Regions from separate parts of the Lactiplantibacillus paraxiangfangensis genome, predicted to be linked through region 1. Evidence: predicted binding sites of a transcription regulator. Region 1 holds the regulator's gene; each other region holds the start of a gene.

What was found. Region 1 encodes NrdR, which represses ribonucleotide reductase genes. Its sites were predicted from a motif close to ACACNATATATNGTGT; they were not measured.
Region 2: the regulator NrdR is predicted to act here: its motif matches at 2,183-2,198, upstream of AAA939_RS07755 (redoxin NrdH).
Region 3: the regulator NrdR is predicted to act here: its motif matches at 3,804-3,819, upstream of AAA939_RS06415 (deoxynucleoside kinase).
Region 4: the regulator NrdR is predicted to act here: its motif matches at 3,581-3,596, upstream of nrdD (anaerobic ribonucleoside-triphosphate reductase).

The regions. Positions count from the first base shown of each region.
Region 1 covers NZ_BTPW01000005.1:63,167-69,250, reverse strand. The annotation lists gene dnaI (primosomal protein DnaI) at 281-1,216, opposite strand; gene AAA939_RS03620 (replication initiation and membrane attachment family protein) at 1,220-2,644, opposite strand; gene nrdR (transcriptional regulator NrdR) at 2,655-3,167, opposite strand; gene coaE (dephospho-CoA kinase) at 3,209-3,805, opposite strand; gene mutM (bifunctional DNA-formamidopyrimidine glycosylase/DNA-(apurinic or apyrimidinic site) lyase) at 3,815-4,639, opposite strand; gene polA (DNA polymerase I) at 4,651-6,084, opposite strand, start outside.
Region 2 covers NZ_BTPW01000011.1:100,657-106,740, forward strand. The annotation lists gene nrdE (class 1b ribonucleoside-diphosphate reductase subunit alpha) at 1-1,703, opposite strand, end outside; gene AAA939_RS07755 (redoxin NrdH) at 1,849-2,079, opposite strand; gene AAA939_RS07760 (class I SAM-dependent methyltransferase) at 2,303-2,911, shown strand; gene tadA (tRNA adenosine(34) deaminase TadA) at 2,913-3,425, shown strand; RNA gene ffs (signal recognition particle sRNA small type) at 3,474-3,560, shown strand; gene dnaX (DNA polymerase III subunit gamma/tau) at 3,664-5,352, shown strand; gene AAA939_RS07780 (YbaB/EbfC family nucleoid-associated protein) at 5,405-5,713, shown strand; gene recR (recombination mediator RecR) at 5,736-6,084, shown strand, end outside.
Region 3 covers NZ_BTPW01000009.1:70,842-76,925, reverse strand. The annotation lists gene AAA939_RS06425 (BspA family leucine-rich repeat surface protein) at 1-2,387, opposite strand, end outside; gene mscL (large-conductance mechanosensitive channel protein MscL) at 3,095-3,478, shown strand; gene AAA939_RS06415 (deoxynucleoside kinase) at 3,844-4,491, shown strand; gene AAA939_RS06410 (glycerophosphodiester phosphodiesterase) at 4,683-5,369, opposite strand; gene AAA939_RS06405 (universal stress protein) at 5,624-6,084, opposite strand, start outside.
Region 4 covers NZ_BTPW01000034.1:5,805-11,888, forward strand. The annotation lists gene AAA939_RS13790 (FAD:protein FMN transferase) at 1-16, opposite strand, end outside; gene AAA939_RS13795 (peptide deformylase) at 42-452, opposite strand; gene AAA939_RS13800 (PTS sugar transporter subunit IIABC) at 685-2,643, shown strand; gene AAA939_RS13805 (hypothetical protein) at 2,726-3,202, opposite strand; gene nrdD (anaerobic ribonucleoside-triphosphate reductase) at 3,759-5,981, shown strand; gene nrdG (anaerobic ribonucleoside-triphosphate reductase activating protein) at 5,947-6,084, shown strand, end outside.

The sequences.
Region 1 (6,084 bases):
AAAGGACGGGCTTCCGCCTCGCTTGAAAGCCTAAAGCCCAAGTCTTTCAAGACGCCCCGCCATGTCGTCTGGCACACAACGCCAGGCAACATGGCCGACACTGCCCACTGGTTCTGCCGGCTGCGCTAGGATTGGTTGAAAATAAGCTAAATCAATTTTCATAGAAAGAACACCTTAGCTGGAGGTCGACCATTTGGTATCAGATTTTTATGATTTTAACCTTCTGTTTCTAAATAAAAAAAGCAATTTCAAGACTTCACATCAAGAAATTGCGTTAATTTTATTGTTCTGGATTGAGACGCCGGTTTTGACCGACCATCTCAATTTCAGTCGCTAAATAGCGGACCCGTTGCATGATTCGTTGAGCCTTGACGGGTTCTTCGTCACCCTTTTGCGAGATTGTCAGGTAACCGTCTTGGAGCTCCTGCATCGAGAAGTTCGATGAGAAACACGTTGGCAATTCTTCTTGCATCCGGTATTCCAAGATCACACCGAGAACGTCGTCACGAATCCACGTCGACGACGCATCAGCACCGATATCATCAATCATCAGAATCGGTGCGCGCTTAATCGCGTCCACTTTGTCCGCGGAAGTATTGTTACTGATGGAACGTTTCATTTCTACCGCGAAGCTTGGAAAATGAATCAAGGTCGTTTGAAACCCATTCGTCGCTAAAGCGTTCGCCATTGCGCCTAACAAGTAAGTCTTGCCGACCCCGAACGACCCGTACAAATACAAGCCCCGGTGAAACCGTTTGGGTGCTTGGGTGTACGCGTCAATGAAGTCCATGGCAGACATCAGTGCCGTGGCACGGTCTCCATCCTGATCATAAGACTGAAGCGTCGCGTTTTGAATATTTTTTGGCATACTAATCGAGCGGACCCGGTGCTGCAATTCACGGGCTGCCTGCTCTTCTTGCAACTGGGGCGTTGGTTGATAGGCGATATCAATCAAATGATTGCTCATGACAAGTTCAGGTTGATAACCCGGTGCTTGCGTTGGTTCATGCCGTGCCAGTTTTCGTTTTTCTTCACAAAACTCATAGAGTTTAGCAGACGATCGTTCGAGCGCATCCTTGGATAATTCCTTTTGGTGAGCGGCTAAAAAGCGACGAACATCCACGTCTTGGTAGACCGCGTCCATCAAAGCTTCATAACGATGATTCAAATTACGGCGATTCATCAACATTTTTAATGTATCTGAAACATTCTCCATTTTTTAGTCCTCCTTTTTGGAATTAGCATCTAATTTTGCGACCCGTTCGGCAAGCTGTTTCCGCTGCGCTTCAGTCAACTGATTAGCCGCTGACTTAGACTTCGGTGCGGCTTGCTTACCCTTGGTCTGTTCTTGCGCCCATTTTGGCACAATTTCTTTACGGACCGGCCGCCCATTATTCTGGCGACGCGCTGGCCGTTTTTTCGGCTGTTGTCGCGTCTTAATGTAAGCTAACGCGGCTTCTGGCGTCGTCAAAGAATGCTGCTGCCAGTCATTTGCAACCGTTTCTAATAAGTTCCGGTTCAGTGCCGCCAACTCCCGGTTTTGTAACAAGTAAAAGACGAGCATATTGATCACGGCACTCGGCAAAACACCCCGATTGACTAAATCATGAACCAACCGGTTTTCACCGGACGTGACAAACCCGTGTTTTTCCTGTTTTAAATCGGCCAAAAAGTCGTACGGTGTCGTACTTTTTGCGTAGCTCACTAACTGCTGTTCAGCAGCCGTTAGCTGACCCTTAGCCGTGGAACTCGCCTTTGCCGCTGTCGCCAGTGCGGGCGTTTCCGCTACTGCGGGTTCACTTGGTCGTTCATAGCGCCGCGCAATCAACAGTTTCAGCTGACTTTCATCGAACTGACCAGTCGTCAAACTGGCCACTTCACTGATCAGTTTAGCCATTTCAATCTCGCTAATGCCGTAGACCCGGCTCTCCGTGATGATGAGCTGGCGTGACCCAGCCACCTGCTTCAAGTCGACGTAGTTTTGCTTAAGCACTTGCCCTAACAATTGCCAATCGAAATCATCGTCCCCAATAACCGGATTCGTTGCCTCCGCCGGTTCTTGCGCCGCCAACTGTGCACGGGCTTTTTGAACCGACAACGGTGCGTCGTTCGTCACTTTTCGCCGGTCAATGTGGAAGACTTCCAACAAGTCGGCGGTCACGTTTTGTGCCTTTGAGAGATCAACACTGGCCGGCGTAAAATCTGACGCTAACTGCTGGTAACGTAACTCACCCACCGTATCTAACAACAAGATACTCAGTAAGTCATCCGCAAAGAAATGCAGGGCGGTCATGGGAACTTGTAACCGGTAAACGTAGACCGCACCCAGTTCGTCTTCTTGATAGTAGCTTCGCAATAAGCCAGTTGCTTCTAACTTTTTGCGGGCCCTTAGAACACTCGGTAAATCAGCGCCCAGTACGCCTAGCAACTCAGCGTGACTCCGCCGGTTACTGAGTTCATTTTCAGAACTCTGAAGGGAGCGTAGCGCCGCGTACAGGCTGTACGCCAACGGTCCAATTAACGGCAAGTACAATTCCGCTAAGACGGCCTGGTCAGACGCACTTAATGCGGGTACAGACGGTACCACCAACCCCGTTTTAGGTGTTAACTGTGGTTCGTTATTCGTTTGCATTGCCTGCACCATTCTTTATCTTTTAATCTTTTTTCGTTTTCGGCGCGCGACTATTCTTAGGCTGTTTGGCCAACTTGACTTTGTCGCGCTCCATCATATCTTGAAGTTCGTTTAAGAAAACGTGCATATCTTTGAATTGTCGATACACGCTTGCAAAACGAATGTATGAAATTTCATCGATATCTGCCAATTTTTCCATCACGTACTCGCCAATCACTTGACTTGAAATTTCATTTTCACCTAGTGCGCGAACTTTATTTTCAACGTCATCGACAATGCTAGTCATGGTTTCCATGCTAACAGGCCGTTTTTCAGCGGACCGAATAATTCCGCGTAATATCTTTTCGCGGTTAAATTCTTCCCGCGCACCATTCTTCTTAATAACCAATAATGGTGTTGCTTCGACCCGTTCAAAGGTTGTAAACCGGAACCCACAGTTTTCACATTCACGGCGACGGCGAATCACGCGACCGTCATCGGTCGGTCGGCTGTCAACCACGCGGGAACCATTATGATGGCAATGTGGACATTGCATAGACTTCTCACCTCATTTTGCTAGTAGTCATAAACATTTCTTTAATAATTTATAGTTTTCAGCCATTTTAACACGGTAGTTCTTGTTTTATCAACGTTTTCTCCGTTATCGATCACGACATCCGCCATGGCGACCTTCTTATCCAACGGTAATTGACTCGCAATTCGCGCCTGCGCATCCCCTCGACTGAGGTGATTTCGTGCCATCAATCGTTGTAACACAACGTCCGCTGGTGCCGTAACGACCATGACCTGGTCACAGACGTTTTGCCAACCACTTTCAAATAATAACGGCACGTCCAGGATAACCGCGCTTGGCCGCGTTTTGCCAGCCGCAACGGTCGCTTTGAGCATCGCGTATTGAATGGGTAGGCTCGTGATCGCCGTCAGTGCGGCTAGCGCCTGAGGGTCGGAAAAGACCTTTTTGCCCAACCACGGCCGGTTTAACTGGCCATCCGCTAATAATGCTTGGGGCCCAAAATGCGCCGCAATTTTAGCCGTGGTCGGCTGACCGGGACCTTCGACCTGCCAAGCAATCTTATCAGCATCCACGATGGGCAATCCCGCTTCCGCTAACATCTTAGAAACCGTTGATTTTCCGGTCGCAATACCACCGGTAAGTCCAATAATTTGTGTCATGGCAACCACCTACAAACGCTGTTCGTGCGGGCAGAAGTGGGTGCCACGTTGAGCGACTTTGATCTTTTCAATCAGTGTCCCACAGCGTTCACACGGTTCGCCTTCCCGACCGTAAACGTGCAACTGGTTTTGGAACTGACCAGCTTCGCCAAACGCCGTTGAAAATGAGTGCACGGTCGTGCCGTGACCCTTAATGGCCATCGCCATCTCGTCAATAATGCTCTGCCGTAAACTAGCGATTTCATCTTCCGTCAGTGAGTTAGCTGGACGCATCGGGTGGATCTTGCTCATCCATAACGTTTCATCCGCATAGATATTACCAATTCCAGCAATCTTACTCTGGTCAAGAAGTAACGGCTTGATCATCTTTTTTGATTGACTGAAAATGCTCGTCATATACGCCACGGTCAACTGATCAGCGACCGGTTCGGGCCCCATTTTCTTGAGCCCACCAACCGTATTTTCTTCGCCCGTCGGCACAAGCGTCATCCGCCCAAACTTTCGGGTATCGTTATACAGTAAATCCCGATCATCAGTTAAGTGAAAGACAACGTGGGTATGCTTGGTCTGCTCCTGACCACGTGGTGCGACGTTATACTTACCTTCCATTCGAAGGTGTGACACCATGGTCAAACCATTGCTGAAACGAAAGAGCAAATACTTGCCACGCCGGTCGACTTTTTCAATCGTTTGTTGTTTTAAGCGTTGTTTAAAGCTTTCAACATCATTGTTAATGATTTTCGGCCAAAAAACGTCGATACTGGCAATCGTGGCCCCCTTCACGAGGCGGTTTAACCCCCGCCGAACCGTTTCAACTTCTGGTAATTCAGGCATTCTGATTCCCCCTACTTTGCATCGTACCAGGTATCGCCAAAGTGACTTTCCACTTTCAACGGCACGTCCAGCTTAACGGCTGAATCCATCACGCTTGGTACTAATTTTTCTAGCACTGGAATTTCTTCCTTGGGTGCTTCAAAGATCAATTCATCATGGACTTGTAATAGCATCGTGGCTTTAAGCCCTTCCGCCTTTAACCGGTCTTGCATCTTGATCATCGCAATCTTGATGATATCCGCTGCACTCCCTTGAATTGGCGTGTTCATCGCCGTCCGTTCAGCGAAAGACCGCTGATTAAAGCTCTTGGAGTTAATGTCTGGCAAATAACGCCGCCGATGGGCAATCGTTTCAACGTATCCTTGGTCATGGGCGGATTTAACCACTTGATCCATGTACGCTTTAACGCCCGGATATTCGCGGAAATACGAGTCAATAAACTGCTTTGCTTCCTTACGAGTAATGCCAATATTTTGTGACAGCCCATAATCACTGATACCGTAGACAATCCCGAAGTTCACGGCCTTTGCTTGTCGCCGAATGTTTGGCGTCACTTTTTCTGGTGAACTGATATTAAAAATCCGCATCGCCGTTGCCGCATGGATGTCGTCGCCCTCTTTAAAGGCTTCCTGCATATTCTCGTCGCCCGTAATGTGTGCGAGCACCCGCAATTCAATCTGTGAGTAGTCAGACGAGAAGATCTGCCAACCCGCATGGCTAGGGACAAATGCTTGGCGAATCTTCCGGCCTTCTTCCAGCCGAACGGGAATATTTTGCAAGTTCGGGTCTACGGAAGACAAGCGGCCCGTTTGCGTCAACGTTTGTAAATAACGCGTGTGGACTTTTTGATCCGACGAATGAATGGCTTCTAACAACCCTTCAACGTAAGTCGAGTTGATTTTTGAAATCTGGCGATATTCTAAGATGTTGGCCACAATTGGGGCTTCCGGTGCTAGTTTCTCTAACACGTCGACCGCCGTTGAATACCCCGTCTTGGTTTTCTTAATGACGGGCAGCTTCATCTCTTCGAATAAAATGTGCCCTAACTGCTTTGGCGAATTAATATTAAATTCTTCGCCAGCTTCATGGTAAATGGTTTGTTCAATTTCACTCAACCGTTCCTTGAACTGGCTCCCCATTGCTTTTAACGTACCACTGTCCACGGTGATTCCGGCCATTTCCATCTGTGCTAAGACAACGGCCATCGGTTTTTCAATATCGTCGTAAAGTGGGTCTTGCTCGTTAGCCTTTAACTTCTTCAATAATTCTGGCTTCAAGGCAGCGATGGCGGCTAACTTCCGCGCTAAGTGACTGAAGAAAACCTGGTCATCTTCAGGAATCGCCCGCTTAACACCCTTGCCATAGACCGTTTCGTCGCTTGGCAAATCAGTGTAGCCGTGTTGTTCAGCCAGATTGCCCAAGTCATTGCTGTTATCGTTAGTGTC
Region 2 (6,084 bases), on a different contig from region 1:
TCTTGCATAACGGCATCTTTAAGGGCTTCCCAGTCCGCCTTTGAAGGAATGAAAATTCCTTTGAAAAGGTCGGCTGTTTTTGCATATTGTGGTTGCCAGTCTTCATTAATATATTTATCGAAGTAAGAACCGTCGGCGTACTTCGATTTTTCAAAGTTAACGAAGGTTTCGTGCCGTTCGCGGGCGATTTCATTTGAAGCCTTTAACGTCCAATAGTTCAATAGTAGGAAGTAGATGTTGGTGAAATCAACGGCTTCCTTACTACCGTAAGCCATTTGGTTCTTGGCAAAGAAGGCGTGCAATCCCATGGCACCTAAACCAATGGTGTGTGCTTGGTGGTTACCCTTTTGAATCGAAGGAACCACGTCAACGTTAGAATGGTCGGTTACAAAGGTTAATGCCCGGACCATTGCTTCAACGGAGTGCCCAAAGTTAGGGGAAGTCATCAAGTTGACGATGTTGGTTGATCCCAGGTTACAACTGATGTCTGTCCCTAACTTTTCGTATTGTTGTTGATCGTCGATGAGGGATGGTGTTTGGACCTGCATCACTTCGGAACAGAGGTTACTCATAACGATCTTACCGTCGATCGGGTTGGCCCGGTTAGCCGTGTCGATATTGATGATGTAAGGGTAGCCCGATTCTTGTTGCAGTTTACTGATTTCGTTTTCTAGGTCACGCGCCTTGAGCTTGGTCTTCCGGATGTTGGGGTTCTTGACCATGTTGTCGTATTCCTTAGAAATATCGACGTAGGAGAACGGCACGCCGTATTCCCGTTCAACCCCGTAAGGACTGAAGAGGTACATGTCAGCGTTGGCCTTGACTAATTCGTAAAACTTATCAGGTACGGTGACACCAAGGGACAATGTCTTTAAACGAATCTTTTCATCCGCGTTTTCCTTCTTAGCAGAGAGGAAGGCGATAATGTCTGGGTGGAAGACGTTGAGGTAAACGACCCCGGCACCTTGACGTTGTCCTAATTGGTTAGAGTATGAGAAACTGTCTTCGAGTAACTTCATAACGGGCACAACGCCACTGGCAGCGCCGTCGATATGCTTGATGGGATCCCCAGCGCCCCGTAAGTTGCTGAGGTTGATCCCAACCCCGCCACCGATCCGGGAAAGCTGTAAGGCGGAATTGATCGTGCGGCCAATCGAGTTCATGTCGTCGGTCGACTGGATCAAGAAGCAGGAGATGAGTTCGCCACGCCGAGCCCGGCCCGCGTTTAGGAAGCTAGGCGTTGCTGGTTGGTAACGTTGGTGAATGATTTCATCTGCTAATGCCATTGCGAGGTCTTCGTTGCCGTCCGCAAAGTAGATGGCGTTCATCGCCACGCGGTCAATGAAGTTTTCCAAGTAATAGTCGCCGTCATCGGTCTTTAACGCGTATTGGGCGTAAAATTTATAAGCGGCCATGAAAGTCTTGAAGTGGAAGTCTTGCGATTTTAAGTAGTCGTATAACTTTTCAATGAAGCTAAAGTCGAACTTATTGATGGCGTCCATTTCTAAGTAATCGTGGGTCTCGAGGTAGTCAAACCGGTCCCGTAAGCTAGCAAACTTTTTCGTGTTAGGTTTAACGTTTTGTTCCAAGAATGCGGCTAGGGCTTCTTTATCCTTGTTCAATGGAATCTGATTATTGATGGGAATATTGATTTCATTGTTCAGATCATAATACGTGACGTCTTTTAAGTCTTTTAAGCTCATAAGGAATCCTCTTTCTATAACAATGTGAGTTGGTGCTGGTTATAAAGTGGACGACCCACAATCAGTAGTGACTATTGATTGTGGGTCGCTTATCAAATCTATCCGTTAAAACCAGCTATGTAACCACGCAAAAAAGCGCAGTGGACTAAACAGCTAATTGCTTCAAAGCATCTGGGCGGAACCCGGCAATGCTATCTTCACCAGTGATTTCAACCACGGGAACCGCTTGGAAACCTTGGTTCTTTAAGTAATCAACGTATTCTGGATTGGTGTTAATGTTCTTTTCTTCGAAGGCGACGTTATGGGCCACGAGGAATTTCTTAGTCATTTTGCATTGCATGCAGTTGTTCTTAGTAAAAACCGTTACTTTTTTCATTTAAATCACCCTTATTTCGTTTTATCGATAAACCCAGTATACAACATACGGGGGAAAAAACAATCAAAAAACACAACATCTAGTGGCTCAAAACGAGCTCTAACCACTAGATATTGTGTTAATAACGGTCTTTAACCATTGCTTGAAAATTTTTTATTTTATTGTTGTTCCTTCTATAAATCAGTTATCATAGAACTAGACCATAAATCAGAGGAAAATAAATATGACCAACTATTATTATACACACAATCCAGAAGTTGTGCATGACGAAAAGCAGTGGAATTTTGAAATTTTTCAGCACGACTTTAAATTTACGACCGATAACGGTGTCTTTTCTAAGCGGACCGTGGATTACGGTTCCCGGACCTTGCTTGCGGCGTTTGACCCTAGCCAGTTGCCGGCTGGCGCAATCTTAGATTTAGGGACCGGTTACGGCCCAATCGGCATGGCATTAGCCTACCAGTCGCCCGAACGGACGGTTGATATGGTCGATGTCAACGAGTTGGCGTTGAGTTTAGCCCGTAAGAATACGGCGCTGAATCAGATTACTAACGTCAATATCTTTACGTCTGACGTTTACGAGCAAGTGACCAAGACGGACTACGCCGCCATTGTCACGAATCCACCTGTACGTGCTGGAAAAGACGTGATTGATGCCATGCTAACGGGCGCGGTATCACGCTTAATGACCGGTGGGACGTTGACGGTCGTTCTCCAGAAAAAACAGGGGGCGCCGTCAGCCAAGAAGTTAATGCAGGCAACTTTTGGTAATTGTCAGATTATTAAGAAGGATAAGGGTTATTACATCTTACAAAGTGTAAAGGAGGGATAGCGTGAGTACTAAAACGGCGGAAGACTGGATGCAAGAAGCCCTCCACGAAGCACGGATGGCGTACGTGATCGGCGAAGTTCCGATTGGTGCCGTGATCGTGCACGATGGTGAAATCATTGGTCGTGGCCATAACTTGCGGGAACATGGTCAGGATGCGACCATGCACGCAGAGATTATTGCAATCCAGGAGGCTTGTGAGTATTTACGGAGCTGGCGTTTGGAAGATTGTCAGCTGTACGTTACGTTAGAGCCGTGTCTGATGTGTAGTGGGGCCATTATAAATGCCCGGATTCCAGAGATGTTTTACGGCGCACGCGATCCTAAGGCCGGGGCCGTTCGGAGCCTGTATCAGGTGATGGATGATACGCGCCTTAATCACCAAGTGGCGGTCCACGAACGGGTCTTGGCACGGCCAGCGGGTGAATTACTGGAAAACTTTTTCCGAAGCATTCGTAAACGTAAGAAGGCTGAGAAGAAGGCGCGCCGGGCCGCAGCTGAAAAAAAGTTAAACTGATGGCTGGTAATCTTAGTTTAAATCATGTATTATAGTATTTGCCGCAAGGCCTTAAGGCAAGGGTGGATTTACGAATCGTGTCAGGTCCGGAAGGAAGCAGCACTAAGTTTGCTTCATCTTGTGCCTTAAGTTTTTATGAAATGTAACAGCTCTTAGCCATTCGGTTGAGAGCTTTTTATTTAAAATCAATTGTTTAATTAACGTGCAGCCAGTGGGCTAGTGAGAAAGGAAGATTCGCATGTATCGGGCATTATATCGGGTTTGGCGACCCCAACGTTTTGATGAAATCGTCGGTCAACAGATGATTACCCAGACGTTGAAAAATGCGATCATGACCCATCAGACGAGTCATGCGTATTTATTTACTGGGCCACGGGGGACGGGGAAAACGTCCGCTGCCAAAATTTTTGCCAAGGCGATTAACTGTCACCATCTGGTTGACGGCGAACCTTGTAACGAATGCGACACTTGTAAGGCCATTACTAAGGGTCAGCTAAATGATGTGATCGAAATTGATGCGGCTTCTAATAACGGGGTCGAAGAAATTCGGGACATTCGGGATAAGGCCAAGTATGCGCCGACCGAAGCTGACTACAAAGTCTACATTATTGATGAAGTTCATATGTTATCGACTGGAGCGTTCAACGCGTTACTAAAAACGTTGGAAGAACCGCCGGCAAACGTGATCTTCATTTTAGCGACGACCGAACCGCATAAGATTCCATTGACGATTATTTCGCGGACGCAACGGTTCGATTTTCGCCGGATCACGGCCAAGGATAGTTACGAACGGATGGTCTACATCCTGAAACAAAAAGACGTCACTTACGACGAAAAAGCTTTACGGGTCATTGCACAGGCCGCGGAAGGCGGGATGCGTGACGCCCTCAGTATTTTGGATCAGGTCATTTCGTTTGGGGATAACACCGTAACGTTAGACGACGCGCTGATGGTCACGGGAAGTGTGACTAAGAAGCTGATTGCCGATTACGTTGAAGAAGTGACGAACCACGTGACGAAGCCGGCGCTAGAAACGATGCGGGAAATCTTACAAGAAGGTAAAGATGCGAACCGTTTCATCGAAGATTTGATCAGCTATACGCGTGACGTGTTACTCTATCAACAAGCACCAGAAATGGTCGACAGTGTTGCGATGGGTGAAGACGACAAACGCTTTGAAGACTTTGCCAAGAGTATTGACGCTGAAGTGCTATATCAAATGATCAAAACGCTCAATGATATTCAACAACAAATGCGGTTCACGACGCATCCGGACGTCTATCTGGAAGTGTTAACGGTCAAATTGGCGCAACTCGATGGTCAGCCCGCACAAGCCGCAACGCCGGCAGCTGTTAATCCTGGTGATCCGACCGTTCAAAAGTTGGCGCATCAGGTGGAACAACTCCAAAGTGAGCTGAAAAATATCAAGAGTACCGGTGGGGCGCCGCAAGCCAACCGGGTTAAGCAGACGCCTAAGAACGGACCGGTCGTTAAAAAGGTTAACGTTAGCCAGATTTATCCAATTCTGGATACGGCCAAGAAGAACGACTTGTTGAAGATTCGGGACGTCTGGGGCGATTTAATGAACATCCTCAGTGTGACGCAACGCGCTTTAATGCATGTCGCACAGCCGGTTGCGGCCAGTGATAATGGCCTAGTTGTCGCGTTTGACTACGCCTTTATTTATCAAAAGGCGACCGATGATCAGACGTTGATCGACGCACTTAGCAACGGTTTGGACCGTTTGATGGGGCAGTCACCGAAGATCGTATGCGTGCCGAAGGACCAGTGGCCGCAGATTCGGAAAGATTACTTGGCAACGCACCAACCCGGTGGCAAAGCCGCTGAGAAAGCGCCAGAGAAGGTGCCCGTGGTGGATCAAGCTAAGGACATGTTTGGCGATTTAGTTGAAGTTAAACCAGACTAAGCTAATATTATAGTAGTAAAAAATCATTTAATCCCGAAAGGAACTGATAATTATGATGCGTGGCATGGGTAATATGCAAAACATGATGAAACAAATGAAAAAGATGCAGGCACAAATGTCTGCGGAACAAGAAGCTTTGAACGAACAAACCTTTGAAGGCACTGCACCAGATGACATGGTCAAAGTCACTTTTACGGGTGACAAAAAGATGAAAGACATCACCATCAATCCTGATGCCGTTGATCCAGACGACGTCGACATGTTACAAGACTTGGTGGTCGCTGCCGTTAACGACGCTTTAGGGAAGATTGAAGCACAAACTCAAAGTACGATGGGCAAGTACACCCAAGGTTTAAAGTAAGCAAGTAGAGTGAGGTAAACACATGCAGTATCCAGAACCAATTGCTAAGTTGATTGATAGTTATATGAAGCTCCCCGGCATTGGTGGTAAGACTGCGACCCGCCTGGCCTTTTACACGATTGATATGGACGGCGACGACGTGACCGAGTTTGCCAAGTCGCTCGTAGCCGCAAAGCGTGATCTACACTTTTGCAGTATTTGTGGCAACATCACCGAAGACGACCCTTGCGTCGTTTGTCGCGATAAGTCCCGTGATCAAAGCACGGTGCTGGTCGTGGAAGAGGCCAAGGACGTGATGGCGATGGAAAAGATCAAGGAATATAACGGTCTGTATCACGTCTTACACGGGGTACTTTCACCGGTTGACGGTA
Region 3 (6,084 bases), on a different contig from region 1:
ACCAATCCGGTATCATACGTAGCACCGTAGTCTTCTGATTGGCCAGTAATTGGATTGTTTCCAAAATCGATTGTTTTCGGGGCCGAAACGAATACGAGATTACCAGAACTGTACGTCAACGTAATGGTCTCGTCTTTGTCTGTAAAGGCCCCCTGAACTCCATCAGGTTGATCAGGCTGATAACCTTCAATCTCAATTGGCTTAACATGGTAGTCTTCACCAGTGACACCCGCGATTTTAGTATCCGGCGCCAAGGACTTACCGTTGGCATCCACATACTTCACCGTAATGGTTCGCCCCGTCGCCCATTCGAATTCACCAACAATGTTTGTGCCATCATACTTAGTCATCAAATCAGTCGACGTGTACACTTTGTTGTCATTTAGACTATGCCATCTTCCGACGTAGGGGGCTTCATGACTAGGGTCCGGTAATTTCCAGTCAGTACTGTTATGGAAACTAAAGCTTTTACCCAACAAAAGTCGTTTCGGAGGCAGCTTTCCACTAAAAGCGTTGGTATAACTTTTTGCATTAGTGGTATTCCAGCTCTGCAAATCAAGTTTTTCCAGATTAGTATTTGCAAATGTGGATTCATAGTTGGTCACTTTAGCCGTGTTCCACTTACCAAGATTTAGCGTTTGTAGTCCCGAACACGCCGCAAACATCTGCGAGAAATTAGTCGCCGAGCTAGTATTCCAATTATCGATTGGCAAACTTGTTAATTGAGCGTCACCCAAAAATAGTTGCGTCATGTTAGTCACTTGACTCGTATCCCACTTAACAATCGGCAGATTTCCCACTTTGGTGACATGTTGAAAAGTCCCTGCCATTGTTGTGACTTTTCCCGTGTTCCAATTATCAATTGGCAACGCCGCAACCTGATGCATTTCTGCAAAAGTATTATTCATGTTTTTAACATTCTGCGTATTCCAATTCGTGACTGGCAACATCGTTAGGCTGCTGACCCCTGAAAAAGTCGCACTCATGTCCTGAACATTCTGCGTATTCCAATTAGCGATTGGCAACGTCGTTAGACGACTCATTCCTGCAAAAGTAGAGCCCAATTTTTCATTGCTTTGCGTATTCCAATTAGCAACAGGTAACGTCGTTAATTTGGCACAATTTAGGAAGGTCGCATCCAACGTAGTCACGTGACTGACATCCCACTTACCAATGGGTAGCGTTGTTAAATTGGGTAAATTGGAAAAAGTTCCTTGCATACGCGTTAATTTACTTGTGTTCCAGTTTTCAATTGGCAATGTCGTTAGACTGGTCATTCTGGCAAAAGCGTTATCTAGTGACTCCACCTGACTCGTATCCCAGTTACCAACATTTACGGTTTCCAAGCTCGTGTCATTAGCAAAAATGAGTTGCATGTCATAGACACGTCCAGTTTGCCACTTGTCGATTGGTAGTGACTTCATATTGGTCAATCCCCTAAAAGTCTTGCCCATTACCGTGACGTTTTGCGTGTTCCAATCAGCAACATCCAACATCGTTAACGCCGAGCAGTAGCCAAAGGTATATTGCAAATTTGTCACGCGACTTGTATTCCATTTATCAATAGCAAGTGTCGTTAATGAACTTGCACTGTAAAACATGTAAGCGAGATTCGTGGCACTCGTCATTTGCCACTGACCGATATTAGCAATATTGGTCAACGCCGAGCAGTTATAGAACATGCCCTCAAAACTCTGCACTTTTGAAAAATTTTGCTGACCGAAGTCAATTTGCTGTAAGTGCTGATCTTCTTTGAACAAGTACTTTAAGCTAGTAACATTCGAGAGGTCTAAATTAGCTAAACCATCAATATTGGTTAAGTTAACTAACCCTGCAAACAAATAATCGTAACTGTTAATGCTACTGGTCGTAATTCGCCCATCAATCACGACTTTTAAAACCTGAGCCGGGCTATTGCCATTAGCCGTCAACGCTTGGGCAATCCAGCCCCCAGTTGTATCATTCCCAACCGAGCTACCAAACGAACCACCGCTTAAATGTAAGGTTCCGTCCGCATCCAATGTCAGCTTAACGGTGCCGTTAACCATCCCCGGCGCCCGCGTAATGGCAGTATCTGGTTGTTGGTCTTTATCGTCACTTTCCTGCATTGTACTTGAACGATTACTCAGTTCTGAATCATGCTGATCTACCGGTTGCTGGTCCACCTGCGAATCAGGCAACGATGGGGGTGCCTGATGACTAGATGTGCTTGGTAATTCTGATTTTTCATCAGCAAACACACTTGCAGTCGACGACATCGATTGATTAACGCTCGCTTGCGATTGGGGCACAGCATAAATAGTCGCTTGTGGTTCCAAGTAACTGACCACACCAATTGTCAACGCGAGACCTAGGCCGCCCCGATACCATAATCGCCGGCACTGCATACTCACCACTCCTTTCAATATATTTGAATCTAATATTCAATATATTCGTTTATAAAATTTTCACATCAATTATCTTACATTATTTCAAGATGGCAATAGTGACAAAGTGTCTTATAAATTTCGCTAAAACAAAAATATAAAATATCCTTCAAGTCAATATTAATAGCAATAATTAATCATTGTTCATTCCATAGTAATCATTACAAAAATTGAATCAGTTATAACAGTTTTATCTAATCGAGCACTGCCATACCTTCTTATTATTTCCTGTTTAGATCGGTTCGTCTATGCAATATTAGCAATTACGCCTTAAAATTAAATTTTTATCAGGTTTATCAGACTTCAAACTTCAATTTCATTTCAAATGACCATTACTAATAAGCAACGATATCTAAAAACAAATTTATTTATTTCAATGATAACGCTACCTACCCCTAGAATTGATTGGTCACATTATGATTAACACCCCATCCTTTGCAAACGTAAAAAATAAAGCTTACTTTCGAATTTATTTTTAGCGCTCTATTCCTGTTGATTGCTCTACCCGCAAACTAATCGAAAGTTTGTGCCTCCCTACGCTGTCATATTTATCCGCAAGACCTGATAAAACGGACATTTATTAGCCATTATGCTTTCTAGTTGAGCCCACCCGGAATTTTCGCTATACTAAATCAAAACTAAAACTCAAAGGAGCATTTTGGATAACTATGATTAAAGAATTCAAGGAATTTATCGCTCGCGGCAACGTGATTGACTTAGCAGTTGGGGTTATCATCGGGTCCGCATTTACGGCCATCGTGAAATCACTGACCAATAACTTGATCAACCCGTTAATCGGGATCTTCTTAGGGCGGATCGACTTATCCAACCTAAAAGTTAGCATTGGCGATGCCACGTTCAAATACGGCGCTTTTCTGAACTCCGTCATTAACTTCTTCATCGTCGCCATCGTCGTTTTCTTCCTCGTTAAAATTATTAATAAGGTAGCTAACAACAAGCCTGAAGAAGAAGTCGAAGAAACGCCAGAAGCTTCAGAACAATACCTAGCTGAAATTCGTGACCTTTTAAAAGAACAATCCAAAAATAAATAATTCGTTTCCAAGCAAAGTTTCTGCCAAATGTCTATCTGGTATCGAAACTTTTTTTGTTATCCATTGGATAGTGCTGTGTTTTACTAACCATTACAGCTGAGAACCACCACTAGATTTAACAATCTTAAAGTAATTTTCAATGAAACTCTTCGATTTTTCATTCACAACGTTCTTGCAAGTCACCCATCCGTCGACTATAATTTTTATATTGTGCTTACAAGATTAAATGAACGATTAATCGGATTGTCTGGTTCTAAATGTGTAACATTATTAAAATTCGATACTAAAACCACATAATATATATGGTGTAAAGAGCTTTTTTGTTATACAATATGTTGTGCAATTTTCTATAAAGAGGGGCTATCATGGTGATAATAACAGCAGGAATGATTGGAGTCGGCAAGACCACGTTAACGGGGCTCATTGCCGATCACCTTGGAACTAAAGCATTTTACGAACCAGTCGGTGACAACCCAGTTTTGCCACTTTACTACTCGGATCCTAAAAACTACGGTTTCTTATTACAGATTTATTTTCTAAACAAACGGTTTGCAATGATCAAGAAGGCCTTGGCCGATGACAATAACGTTCTCGACCGTTCAATTTACGAAGACGCCCTCTTCACTCGCGAAAACAATGCTGAGGGAAACATCTCAGACACTGAACTGAACGTCTACCTGCAATTGTTAGACAATATGATGACCGAACTAACCGAATTGCCTAAAAAGGCGCCGGATTTGATGGTCTACTCCGAAACCGACTTCGATACGATTCTCTACCGGATCAAAAAACGTGGTCGCGATTACGAACAATTCGATCATAATCCTGAATTGGAATCATACTACTTCAAGATGTGGACGGCTTACCGTAAATGGTTCGACGAATACGATGCTAGTCCTAAAATGAAGATTGATTTACAAAAGTACAACTTAGAAAAACCTGAAAATCAAAAAGCCGTCTTAGCTCAGATTGACGCTGAACTGGGTAAGATCCGCAACCCTGCAAACGTCTAACCTAAAATGGTTTGGGACAACACTAAAAAACCGTTCAGAAATTTAACATTTCTGAACGGTTTTTTCTATTCCTTTGGTCGAAACGTGCACTAAAAGGCAATTTGTTCCGCTTAACCCGGAATCAGCAATCATTCCACGTTAATGCTCACAAACTAACCGCCTGTTGGTCCACTCTTTTATTATCATAAATTTCAAACCGCAGCTCGAACATCCTGCGCTAACTCAAAATCATTTGTAATGACCGCACTAACGGCCCGGTCAAATAACTGGCGCATTTCACTAGGATCATCGACCGTCCAAACCCGTTCAGCAACGTGGTGTACCGGTTGATAATGTTCTAAATGTAGGCCTTCCAGATGCTCACTTTTGGCAAACGCTTCTGGTGCCCCAATCTTAGCAGAAGTCAAAAAGGCGTACTTTTGCGTTGGGTCAATGGCATAACTCCGTTTTAAGCTCTGCATGTTAAACGATGAGAACACTACGGGGTAAACGAGGTCCGTTTGTTGCACCATCCGGAGAACCTTGTGTTCAATTCCCGGATAGTACTGCCGGTCAGTCTTAAATTCCAAATTCAAGTGGACGTTTTCACCACTTACTAAGTCTAAGAATTCCGCTAGTGATGGCACTGGTTCACCATTACTTAACGTACACTGCCGCAACTCCTGAAAGGTGTAATCAATGATCTTGCCGTGACTGTTAGTCGTGCGATCCACCGTTTCGTCATGCATAATGACTGGAACCCCATCCTTCGTTAAGTGCACATCAAACTCTAACCCATCAATATGCTGACTGATGGCGTAAGCGAACCCCGCTAATGAATTCTCTGGAAACTTCACTGGGACACCACGGTGACCATAGATCAACGATTTACTCGTCATTTAAATTCAACCCTTTCTGTCTATCCCGGCCATTGGCACGGTATCTTGATTCTACCACGTTAAGCAACTAATTTTCAGTGACAGGCAACATAATCCCTTGCGACATCCGTTACCTACTAAAAGCATGCCAGACTAATCCGTTGAAATCCCCACGATTCCGTAAAGATTACGTATCTTTTTAGTAACCATCCCACTAAAAAAGGAAGCCACCGACCATCCAGCCAGTGCTTCCTTTTCAATTACTTTTACACCAATCAGACGTTGCGCGTCGATCGTTTCGGTAAATCAATTGATTTTTGTTGTAAATCCGTTCGGACAACCAGCGTATCACAAGTGGCGTTTCGAATAACATACGACGCGTTGGACCCAATTAAGATCCGGGTCACGTTATTGAGGCCCGTCGCACCGACCACAATTAAATCCGTCCCGTATTCAGCGGGTAGCGCGGTCGCTAACAACGTTTTCGAGTTACCCGAGTGTAAGTGGACGAAGACATCCTTAACACCCGCCTGCACGGCCACCTGACGTGATTTAACTAGGTTAGCCTTCAACTGCTTGGTCATTTCATCCAACATCTGTGGGGTTGCCGCGCCAAACCCCATTGGTCCTTGCGTGATACCAATAAACTTTTCCGTATTAATGATCGTCACAATGTCTAGCTGAGCGTCACACTCAACCGCAATCGCAATGGCCTTTTCTAGCGCCAATTTTGATT
Region 4 (6,084 bases), on a different contig from region 1:
CATTAAGAGTTGCCATCAAAATCCGTCCAATCTGTGGAAAACTAAATTAGGATACCGTTACAATGATCGACTTCGTGTTGAATGATTTGGGCAACGAAGTCACGAAACGTCTGTTGTTGAGGGGCAAAGTTCTGGTTGACGAACTTGACCGTAATCTGGTGATAACGTGTTGTCGTCCGTTCGCCACTTAGGGATAAGCACCCTTCACTCGTCTGATAGGCCCCGGTTTGGTTAATGATTTGAGGATTGATCATTGGAATAGCCAGTGGTCCCATTTGAACCACAATGATGCGTTTATTGACGCCAATCATGTTGGCCGCCATTCCAACGCAGGAAGCGCTATTAGCTGAGAGCGTGTCTAATAAGTTAGTAACAGTTGGCAAATCAGCACGGGTCGCAACCTGGGCTGGTGTTTGTAACGCTGCTGGGTCGTGGACAACGGGTTTGATCATGAAAAAGTCCTCCTCTTGATAATGCTTTCATTATAGAAGTTTTATGTGACGTCACGCAAGTTCTTAGTTAGTAAGCTGGCCTATCGTTAAATGTGAAATGGTGTTCAAAGCTCAAAAGGTTCGTTAAAATTAAAACAAACCGGCTGTGACTAAAGTCGTCAAGTCAGTTTTGTGATAGTTATGGGTATTCGTTCAATCAAGAGAAAATTATAGCAAGTTAAAATAATGGAGGATGAGTAAGATGGCGGCAGAAACAGTTATGACAACGCTGTGTGCGCCGGTTGCGGGACGGTTAAATGCATTAAAAGTAATAGATGATCCGGTCTTTTCCAAGGGGCTAATGGGGGTTGGATTTGCGATTGAACCGACGGATGGCCAAGTTCACGCACCGGTCAGTGGTCAAGTGACCATGGTAGCTGAAACGAAGCACGCAATTGGTCTTCAAACCGTGACAGGGCTAGAAGTGTTGATACATTTAGGCCTCGACACGGTTGAACTGAATGGTCGTCCTTACGAGCTCACGGTCAAAGTGGGGGATCAGGTGGTTGATGGCCAAGTCCTTGTCAAAATGGATTTGACCATGATCAAGCAGGCCCATAAAGCACCAACCGTGATCACCGTTGTGACCAATAGTGTCGCCCTGCACGCCCAACTTTTCCTAAAAGAAGAAGCGGAGTTGGTGCAGCCGCACGATTCGGTGGCAATGGTGATGATTCCAGAAGCCGCTGTATCAACCATGCCAAGTTCGGCTAGTGGACAAACTCAAACGTATGACCAACTAGCGACTCAAATTATTCAAGGGGTCGGTGGGCGAAACAACATCACCAGTGTGATCCACTGTATCACGCGGCTACGGTTTTATTTGAAAGATGAGGCACGGGTACAGCGGGTTCAACTGACTGAATTGTCAGGGGTGATCGACGTAGCACAAGCGGCCGACCAGTTTCAAGTCGTGATTGGCCCCACCGTGAATGACGTCTACGATGCCGCGATAGCCCAACTAGGACCGCAATTTATGGATGAAACGACTGACGCTGCGAGCGAACCACCAAAGCAAAAGGCGAAATCGCTATTAGGGGTAATTAAACAAAGTTTGAATAGCTTAATTGGCGTGATGACTGCTTCCATGATTCCGGTGATTGGTATCTTAGCGGGTTCTGGGATTCTAAAGGGAATTTTGGCGGCACTCACGGGGTTCAAAATTTTGAACCCCACCGATGGCACGTACATGGTACTCAACGCGGTGGGCGACGCGGTATTTTACTTTTTGCCGATTATCTTAGGGATTACGGCGGCAAAACGCTTAGGTTCGAATCCCATTGTTTTAGCAGTGGTCGGGGGAATCTTAGTTTACCCGTCGTTGATTAGTGCGGCGGGCAAGGCGACGACAGCTCAGATTACGGTATTCGGGTTGCCAGTCCACCTGATGACTTATTCTACTTCGGTTTTTCCGATTATCGTTGCGGCCTGGTTAGGTGTTTACGTTGAAAAAGGGTTAAAAAAACTGTTACCGGTCGCTTTGCGGGGCGTCTTTTTGCCAATCATCGAAGCGTCGATTTTAGGGCTAGTAATCTTGGTCATTGTCGGTCCCTTGATTACCGTTGCCAGTCAAGGTTTAGCCGACGCTATCCTTGCGACGTATAATTTCAGCCCGGCATTGTCAGGGCTTGTCGTTGGTGGCCTATATCAGTTAATGGTGATTTTTGGCCTGCACTGGGGATTAGTCCCGATTGTGGTCAATGATTTAGCGACTAATGGTCACAGTTATTTAAATGCGCTGATTTCAGTGACGATGGTGGCGCAGGGTGGGGCCGCGTTGGCCGTTTGCCTCAAAACGCGTCATCAGAAATTAAAGCGGTTATCATTGGCTGCGGCCGTCTCAGCATTTTGTGGGATTACCGAACCGGCAATTTACGGGGTTAACTTGAAGTATAAACGGGTCTTCATCGTTGGCAGTATTGCCAGTGCGTTAGGTGGATTACTGACGGGATTACTCCGAGTCAATAACTACGCGTTGTCCGGCGCTTTGATTGGATTTCCAGCCTTTATTACACCTAACGTTGGGATTGGCAGTAATTTCTATGGTTATTTGATTTCTCACTACGGGACACTATTAATTGCCGTAGTGGCCGTTTACTTCTTTGGATTTTCCGATAATAGGCGTACTGAAAAGGTGATGGATCGGTATTAGTGTCTTGTTTTAGGCCACATAAAAAATAGCACTACTAAAAGAGCCAATCAGAAAATTTCTGGTTGGCTCTTTTAGTAGTGCTTTAATAGCTTGGTTTAAAGGCAGGGGTCAGACTAGATTCTTTTAGAGCGACAGCTCGGTTCGTCGGAATCTCGCTACGTTGTGCTGACCAGTTGGGATCTTTAGTTAATTTCGTCGTTAAGTTGTTTTGATGCATGGTCATATTATTAGCATCATCTAAATCTAATTTAATTGCATGGTGATTGTTAATCATTAAAGTGGCGCGGTTATTGACCAGTTTAATGGTGAAGTGTTCCCGGATCGTGCGTTGATTGCCGCGGAACATGACCAATTGATGGTGTGTATTTAAGTAGACACTTGTCGCTGGTCTTGGACTGACCCAACGCCCCATAAAGTCGGTGGCGCTATAACGACTGACTACGTTGACCGTTGACTTAGTCGTTTGCACCGTACGATCCGTATGACGAGGTGTTGATTGGCAACCCGCAATTAATCCGGCTAGCGCAATCGCCATTCCGAATCCCCATATTTTTTGCATACATAATCTCCTCCAGCGTCCTAATTCCCGTTATTAAGACATAAGTTCTATTATAACGAAAGTGACGGTTAAGTTAAACTGATGCGATTAATTTTTATGCTTGAGGTTCGGTAATTTTCAATTGAATTGTTTTAAGACTAATTTAGCACGATTGAATCCCACTAAATTTCACCATGAAAAAAGATTGAAAGCAGACGGGAACAGACGTTGCTCGATGGTTAATGAACTTGATTAAAAATTCCGATTTTATATACAAAATGATACAAAAGATAATTTTAAAACTGGTTTAGAATGATCAAACGTTGTTGGCAAGGACGTTTGTTGAGCACAAATAAATTTAAGCCCTCTGACCTAGGATGGTTTTTTAGCTAAAATAGGCTACTATATATAGTGTTACTTACAACAACTAGCACCATTGGTTGTAGCGGCATTTTTAATGATACATAAACTAAAGGCTGAAACGACCCCAATAGCGATAATCGCTATCATAGCGGCAATGATAAGCCATTTATCAAGGTCAACCTTTAAACTATAAATTTAAAAAGTGGGGATACGTATGTTAACAACGTCAACCGGTGATATTTTAGACCAATTAAGAACTTTACCCGTAGTCAAACGGGGCGGAACGCAAACCAAGTTTCATCCTTATAAAATCAACTTTGTTTTAGCACAATTATTGGATGACCCCAAGGACCAAGCAGCGGTTAAAGAAGCGATTGTGGCGCATTATCAACAATCCGATCAGGTGGAAACGCGTGAGTTGCGTCCCGCACTCATTGCTATCTTTAACGACCTCGGATTAACGGACGCCGCCAAGCGGTACCAGGACTACTTTATTGCGGAGCAGGAAAGCTTTGCGGCCGCAACGAACGTTAAGGGCCGGATTGAGAAATTATTTAATCGGGATGCTGACGTAGTCCACGAAAATGCCAATAAGGATAGTACCGTTTTTAATACGCAGCGGGACCTTGAAGCCGGCGCGGCTAGTCGGGCGCTCGGATTAAAGATGCTACCAGATATTGTGGCTAAGGCCCATTTACGTGGTGACTTGCACTGGCACGATTTGGATTATTCACCCGTCACACCTGAAACCAACTGTTGCTTGATTGATTTCGACGGCATGTTTAAAAACGGCTATAAGATTGGAAATGCCGAAGTCGCTTCGCCGCGTTCCATTCAAACGGCCACGGCACAAATGGCCCAGATTATTGCCAACGTGGCTTCCCTTCAATACGGTGGGTGTTCCGCTAACCGGGTGGATCAGTTGTTGGCACCGTATGCTGAGATCAACTTCCAAAAGCATATGAAGGATGCTGAAAAGTGGGTCGCTGAAGATCAACGGAACGCTTATGCAAAGACCAAAACGAAAAAAGACATTTACGACGCAATGCAGGCGTTGGAATATGAAATCAACACGCTCTACTCATCACAGGGGCAAACGCCATTTACGACGGTTAACTTTGGTCTGGGAACGAGTTGGATTGAACGTGAAATTCAACGTGCCATCTTGAAAATTCGGATTAAGGGGCTTGGCAAAGAACAACGGACGGCAATTTTCCCTAAGTTGATTTTCACCATGAAGCGGGGACTTAATTTAAGTCCCGATGATCCTAATTACGATATTAAAGAGTTGGCAATTGAATGTTCTACCAAGCGGATGTACCCCGATCTTTTGATGTACGATAAAATCAAAGAATTGACGGGTAGTTTTAAGACACCGATGGGTTGCCGTTCCTTCTTGCAAGGCTGGAAAGATGAAAATGGCCATGAGGTCAATTCTGGTCGGATGAACCTTGGTGTTGTGACCGTTAATTTGCCACGGATCGCCTTATCCGCACACGGTGATCAGGGCTTGTTCTGGGAAATCTTCGATGAACGGATGGCGACGTGTCATCAAGCCTTGGCTTACCGCGTCGAACGGACGAAGGAAGCTAAGCCTGAAAACGCACCGTTGCTTTACATGTACGGGGCGTTCGGCAAACGACTACCTGCCGGGGGCAACGTAGACGACCTCTTCAAGAACCAGCGGGCGACGGTTTCCTTAGGCTATATCGGCTTATATGAAGTTTGCACGACGTTCTTTGGCCCGGATTGGGAAAAGGACGAGCACGCGTTGACATTTGCCGAAGACGTGGTTAAAGCGTTACGCGACAAGTGTGCACAGTGGGCTCAGGAAAGTGGGTATCACTACAGCCTGTATTCCACACCCGCTGAATCTTTAACGGACACGTTCTGTCGAGACGACATTGCCAAGTTTGGTAAGGTCGCTGATATTACGGACAAGGAATATTACACGAATAGTTTTCACTACGATGTCCGCAAGCACCCAACGCCGTTTGAAAAATTAACGCTGGAAGAACGTTTTCCAAAATACGCTTCGGGTGGTTTCATCCACTACTGTGAATATCCTAATTTGACCCAAAACCCGAAAGCCTTAGAGGCGGTTTGGGACTGGGCTTACGATCACGTAGGCTATTTAGGGACCAATACGTCGATTGATCAGTGCTTTAAATGTGGTTTTAAGGGTGAGTTTACCGCAACCGCCCGCGGGTTCGTTTGCCCTGAATGTGGCAACCATGACCCTAAATATTGTGATGTTGTTAAGCGGACGTGTGGTTACTTAGGTAACCCGCAACAGCGACCAATGGTTCACGGTCGTCACGTTGAAATCGCGTCCCGTGCTAAAAATATGTCTTCGGAGATGATTAAGAATGCCGCGCGCTACGAAAGGACCAAACAATCCGATGCCCAAAGAATGGCTGGCAGAGGACTTAAGTGAACAATATGTTGCTGATTACAAGGCGTTTAATTTTGTTGATGGTGAAGGGGTTCGGTGTAGTCTCTATTTGAGTGGCTGTCCGTTTCATTGTCCGGGTTGTTAC